2 regions of the Phreatobacter stygius genome follow, and region 1 is predicted to be linked to the other one. Evidence: riboswitches for the same ligand, from Rfam matches in the RefSeq annotation. Region 1 holds a riboswitch; the other holds the start of a gene.
What was found. A riboswitch is a leader RNA that binds a small molecule or an ion and turns the genes downstream of it on or off. The one in region 1 is predicted to bind glycine.
Positions count from the first base shown of each region.

Region 1 (3,205 bases):
GTCTCGTTCACCCAGATCGAGGACCAGGTCAGCTTCCCGCTGCCGCCGCCGGATGAGCTGCAGACCTATGTCATCTTCGTCGGTTTCGACACGATGGCCCAGCCGCGCGAGCGCGGCCGGGGGCGCCAGGCGCGCCAGCGCTGACGCCCGGGGCGAGCAGGCCGGACACCATGGCGACGGTGTCCGGCTCTTGTCGGATCAGGGCCGGCCCGAAAAAATTCAGCTGGTCAGTAGGCAGCCCGGACCACGGGCGCGCCGGCCCAATCGAATTTATAGGACACGCCGATGCGCACGGTGTGGGTCACCGGTGACTGGGAGATGCGGCTCGCCGGATCGATGAGGGGGCCCGCGACGAAGTTTCGGACAAGTGTCTTCTCCGGATAGTATCCGGCGAGGTAGTCGAGCCGCACCATGACGTTGCGGGTCAGCGCATATTCGATGCCGCCGCCGACGACCGGACCGAGGCTCCATCCGCTGCCGCGCCAGACCGAGCCTCCTTCGCTCGTATAACGAACCGTCGTTTCCTGAAGTCCCGCGCCTACCGTCAGGTAGAACAGCCAGGGGCCCGAAGCGAAGCCGAGGCGTGCGCGCAGCGTGCCGGAAGAACCCGTCCTCGTCGTGAAGTCGTCGAATGCGACGCCGTTGGTGAAACGGCGGTAGACGCTCTTGTCGGCAAACGAAAAGTCCGCCTCGAGACCGATGACCGATGGCCCGGACTGCCAGTTGAAGCCGCCGTGAATGCCGCCGGTCGCGGAACCCGACGCCATGTTGAAAATGCCGGCCGCTCTCGTGACGGGCAAAAGGCCGGTATGCGAAGGGGACACACCGGTTGCGCCCGCCCGCCACCCGGCATGGGCGCCAATATAGAAGCCGGTCCAGTCGAAAGCCGCGACAGGTGCCGTAATGGGGGCCGGCAGTCCAACGTCCGCCGCTTGTGCCGGCGTCATGCCGACCAAAAGGCCACATACCATGAGGCATCTGTTGAACATGCGCATGCTTGCCCCCTGGGTTACCAGCAGAAGTCTGCGTGCAAATTATTCGCGGCCTGCCGGATTCGATCAATCAATTTTGCGTCTGGCGCCGGTGGTGTGGCTATTTTACAAGGCCCGTGTGCCTGCCGCGCAACATGAGCGCGGATCCCCGCTCGCCCCAGTCTCTGCGCGTGCCGCGCTCACTGCCGCCTTTCGGGCCGCGCCCTTGCCCACAAGCTCGCCTTGACTCCGCCGCCCGATCCCGTCATTCGGGAGGGGTGTCATATGAGCCCGGCGGGAGAGTCCGGGTGGTCTTTAAATGCGAGATCTCCCGGCGCCGAAGGAGCAACGGCCCCGGAACCTCTCAGGCAAAAAGGACCGCCGGGGGATTGGCACTCTGGAAAGCGGCAGCGTGTCCAAGCGCGGCCCACCGACGGAGTAAGCCGATAGGGTCCCGGTCAGGGCCCTGGCCCCAGGGCCCCGGTGAATCTCTCAGGTCCTGCGACAGAGGGGCGCGAGCGGGCGACAAGCCCGCGTTTCGAGCGTGTTCGGGGCGTGCCCCGGGCCTGCTCACGCGCCGATGCAGGATGACCATGGCCGAACCCCTTTCCGGGCCGCTGCACAAGACCCCGCTTCATCAGCTGCATGTCGAGGCCGGCGCCAAGATGGTGCCCTTCGCCGGCTACGACATGCCGGTGCAATATCCGACCGGCGTCCTGACCGAGCACAACTGGACGCGCAGCGACGCCGGCCTGTTCGACGTCAGCCATATGGGCCAGGCCTTCGTGGTCGGCCCAACCTGGGAGGCGACCGCCAAGGCGCTCGAGGCGCTGGTGCCGGCCGACATCCTCAACCTGAAGCCGGGCCAGCAGCGCTACAGCCAGCTGACCGCCGAGGATGGCGGCATTCTCGACGACCTGATGATCACGCGCTCGGCCTATGCCGGCTACGAGGGCTGGGCCTACCTGGTGGTCAATGCCGGCTGCAAGGAGCAGGACTTCGCCCATATCGGGCCGCGCCTGCCCGATGGCGTCACCTTGAAGCCGGACGCGACGCTGGCATTGATCGCGCTGCAGGGCCCGAAGGCGGCCGCCGTGCTCGACGCGTTGCTTCCCGGCATCGCCGCGACGCCGTTCATGACCTTCACCGAAACCAAGCTGGACGGCATGTTCGTCCATGCCTCGCGCTCGGGTTACACCGGCGAGGACGGGTTCGAGCTCTGCGTCGAGGCCAAGGACGCCGCGGCGATCTGGCAGCGGCTCCTGTCGGACGAGCGGGTCAAGCCGATCGGGCTCGGCGCGCGCGACAGCCTGAGGCTGGAAGCCGGTCTCTGCCTCTACGGCCACGACATCGACACCACGACATCGCCGGTCGAAGCTGGCCTGACCTGGTCGATCCAGAAGCGCCGCCGGACCGAGGGCGGTTTTCCCGGCGCCACGCGCATTCAGAAAGAGCTTGCCGACGGCCCGGCGCGCCGGCGGATCGGCATCCTGCCCGACGGCCGGGCGCCGGCCCGCGAGGGCACGGTGATCAAGGCCGCCGACGGGGCGGCCATCGGCACCGTGACCTCAGGCGGTTTCGGGCCCAGCGTCAGCGGTCCGGTCGCCATGGGTTATGTCAATGCGCGCTTCGCCGAGCCGGGCACGCCCGTGCTGCTCGAAGTGCGCGGCAAGGATCTGCCGGCCAAGGTCGTGACCATGCCCTTCGCGCCGCATCGCTACTTCCGCGGATAGCATTTTCGAGATGGGGCCGGATCCGGCTTCGATCAGGAACATGCCTCATAACAAGGTTTCAGAGGAGCTCGCCATGGCCAATATCCGTTACACCAAGGACCACGAATATATCAGCGTCGAGGGCGACACCGGCACCATCGGCATTTCCGACTATGCTCAGCAGCAGCTCGGCGACGTCGTTTTCGTCGAATTGCCGGAACTCGGCCGCAAGGTCGCCAAGGGCGACGGTGCCGCCGTGGTCGAAAGCGTCAAGGCGGCCTCGGACATCTATGCGCCGGTGGCCGGCGAAGTGGTGGCGGTCAATGGCGCGCTGGAGGCCGCTCCCGGCACGGTCAACGAGGATCCCGCCGGCAAGGGCTGGTTCCTGAAGCTCCGGATCGCCGACCCGAAGCAGCTCGACGACCTGATGGACGAAGCCGCCTACCAGGCTTTCGTCGCCTCGATCTCCTGAAGGCGCGTTATGGCGCATTCCTACACCGCCGACGTCACATGGACCCGCGA
Region 1 is NZ_CP039690.1:4,629,686-4,632,890, forward strand. Features, by position in the region: gene E8M01_RS21745 (hypothetical protein) at 1-144, shown strand, start outside; gene E8M01_RS21750 (outer membrane protein) at 228-995, opposite strand; glycine riboswitch at 1,257-1,362, shown strand; glycine riboswitch at 1,365-1,483, shown strand; gene gcvT (glycine cleavage system aminomethyltransferase GcvT) at 1,565-2,704, shown strand; gene gcvH (glycine cleavage system protein GcvH) at 2,778-3,155, shown strand; gene E8M01_RS21765 (OsmC family protein) at 3,165-3,205, shown strand, end outside.

Region 2 (3,205 bases), 3.1 Mb from region 1:
GCGCGCCGAACCTGTCGGTGAGAAAGCCGATCGGCGTCTGCACCACCAGCGATACCAGGTTGAAGACGGCAAGCGCGACGCCGACTTCGACGAAACTCACGCCGAGATAGCCCGGCAGCAGCGGAATCAGCGCGGGCAGCGTCATGATGTGGAAATGACTGACCAGATGCGCCATCGACACATGAACGAGCAGCGATGTCTCGCCGCGCCTGGTTCGCACCGGGCCTTCGGTTGAGGCCGTCATCGCCGGTTCGGTCTTTCGTTCATTCGGCACCTGGGCTCCGCTGCGGCGTCCCTTGGCTCAGGGCTTCCGACGCGGGGCAGGGGCAGAGCGCCACGGCCCGGCGGATACCGCCGTCATAGCGCGGCGGCGGCCGCTTCATAAGCCCCGAAAGGCGAAGACCTGCCTTGAGGCTGGTCCGGCGCGATCACCCGGCCGCGAAATATTCGACCACGTCGCTCTTGCCGGTGCGCACCAACTGGCCCTGGTTGAGCGTGTAATTGACATGCGCCAGGACCTCGCTGAAGGCAAAGCTCGTCTGATGCGCGTCAAGCTTGCGCGGGAAGATGATGGGGATGAGATCGGCGGCGGAGCGCGGCGCCTCGCGGCAGGCTTCGAGCAGCGCCGCGCAGCGGGATTCGTGATGCGCGATGAGCTGAGCGCTGCGCAGATGGATGCCGATGAAGGGCAGTTGATGCCCGGGCAGGACCAGGGTGTCATCCGGGATATCGGCGTTCAAGGCACGCAGCGAGCGCAGGAAGAGCCCGAGCGGATCGCCATGCGGATCGACCGCCCAGACGCTGACATTCGGCGTGATCTTGGCGAGCACCTGATCGGCGACGAACAGGATCTTGTCGGATGGGCAATGCAGCATGATCTGTTCGGCTGCGTGGCCGTCGCCGACGCGCACGGAAAACACCCGCCCGCCGATCTCGATGGTATCGCCGCCGACAATGCGCAGGAAGGTTCCGGGCAGGTTTGCCACCATCCGGAGATATTCGTTGCCCTGCGTGCTGACCAGCTCGGTCAGTTCGGCGCCGAGCCCATGGCTCAGATAAAAGTCGCGATAGAGCTTGGCATCGAGCGCGTTGGGGCTGAGCGAGATGTTGAGGCAGCTCAGATAGGAGGTCTGGCTGGTGATCAGCGGGATCTGAAAACGTTCGGCGAGCCATCCGGCAAGGCCGATATGGTCGGGATGGAAATGGGTGACGATCAGCCGGGTCAGGCGCCGGCCTCTGAGCGGGCCAGAGACCAGGGCTTCCCAGGCCGCGCGGGTCACACGATCGTCGATGCCGGTGTCCAGCACCGCCCAGCCGTCGCCATCCTCGATCAGATAGATGTTCACGTGGTTCAGGCGGAACGGCAGCGGCAGACGGGTCCACAGGACACCCGGCGCGATCTCGATGACTTCGCCCGCTTCGGGCGGGGTCAGGACCGGATAGATGATGTCGTTGTCTGATGGGGCGGCGGACATTCTTGGAAGGCTCACGGGTTCGATCAATGGGGTGGTCGTACGGATCAATTGAAAAAGTGACGGCTCAATGATCGTCGGAAGGCATGAAGCGAGCGCGCATCGACGCGGAAGCGGGCACGGCCCTGACCTCGCAGACTATGGCATTCCGGTCCAGCTGCCAGACCCCCATCCGGCAGGCATAGGGCCTCCGGCCTATGTCGGTCTTGACAGGCGGTGCCGGAAGGCGGAAGAGCCAGTCGACGCGGAAGAGACCGTCCTGTCATGGTCGACAGGAAGGCGCCGACGGAGCAACCGCCCCGGAAACTCTCAGGCAAAAAGACCGCGTTCGATTTTGGACTCTGAAAAGTGGAGCCGCATGCTCCCGCCGACGGTGTAAGTCGCTGCTCAGTCCGTGAGCGGCGGTGATGCTCTCAGGCCAATGACAGAGGGGGCGTTCGAACCCGCATGAGCGGGAAGGAGCGCCTATGTATTCAGAGCAAGGGCCCAAGGTCGCCGTGATCGGCGCGGGCATCACCGGCATCACCACAGCCTATAATCTGGCCAAGCGCGGCTGCCGCGTGACGGTTTTCGACCGCCACCCCTATGCCGCGATGGAGACGTCGTTCGCCAATGGCGGGCAGCTGTCGGCGTCCAATGCGGAGGTCTGGAACAGCTGGGCGACCGTGCTCAAGGGGCTGAAATGGATGTTCACGCCAGGGGCGCCGTTGCTGGTGAACCCGACGCCGTCCTGGCACAAGCTGTCCTGGATGGCCGAGTTCGTCGCGGCGATCCCGAAATATGAAGAGAACACCGTCTCGACGGCCCGCCTCGCTGTCGAAGCCCGGGCCCATCTCATCCGCATGGCGGTGGAAGAGGGCATCGACTTCGACTGCGAAACCCGCGGCATCCTGCACTTCTACCACACCAAGGCGGATTTCGAGGCGGCCGCGCGTGTCTCGAAACTGCTCGCCAAGGGCGGGCTCGAACGGCGCGCGGTGACGCCGGAGGAAATCCGGTCGATCGAGCCGGCGCTCAAGGGCCAATTCTACGGTGGCTTCTACACGCCGTCCGATTTCACCGGCGACATTCACAAGTTCACCCATGGCCTGGCGCGCGCCTGCGAGCGGCTCGGCGTCACCATGCGGCTGGCGACCGAGGTCACCCATGTCGCCGCGACCGATCTGGCGGTCAGCATTTCCAGCCGGTCGGTCGAGCCTACGACGGAAGCCGGCGATGCGCCGGTCGGGATCGACCGGTTCGACCAGGTCGTCGTCTGTGGTGGCGTCATGTCGCGCGAGCTCGGCCGGCAGGTCGGCGACCGGGTGAACGTCTATCCGGTCAAGGGCTATTCGATCACGGTGAACCTGCCGGACCAGGCCGACCAGGATGCGGCACCCTGGACCAGCCTGCTCGACGACAAGGCCAAGATCGTCACCAGCCGGCTGGGCGCGGCGCGTTTCCGGGTTGCCGGAACGGCCGAGTTCAACGGCGCCAACAAGGACATCCGGGCCGAGCGCATCGACCCGCTGATCGCCTGGTGCCGGGCGCATTTCCCGGGCATCAACACCCGCCAGGTGGTGCCTTGGGCCGGCCTGCGTCCGATGATGCCGGACATGCTGCCGCGCGTCATGCGCGGGCGGAACCCGCGTGTGCTCTACAATACCGGCCACGGCCATCTCGGCTGGACCCTGTCGGCGGCGACCGCCGACGCGATCGGCGCGCTCGCCACCTCGCGGAGCAACGCGGCCTGA
Region 2 is NZ_CP039690.1:1,484,864-1,488,068, reverse strand. Features, by position in the region: gene E8M01_RS06845 (MFS transporter) at 1-274, opposite strand, end outside; gene E8M01_RS06840 (MBL fold metallo-hydrolase) at 429-1,475, opposite strand; glycine riboswitch at 1,708-1,807, shown strand; gene E8M01_RS06835 (D-amino acid dehydrogenase) at 1,940-3,205, shown strand.
Region 2: linked by a shared signal. The riboswitch ahead of E8M01_RS06835 (D-amino acid dehydrogenase) and the one ahead of gcvT (glycine cleavage system aminomethyltransferase GcvT) in region 1 are both predicted to bind glycine.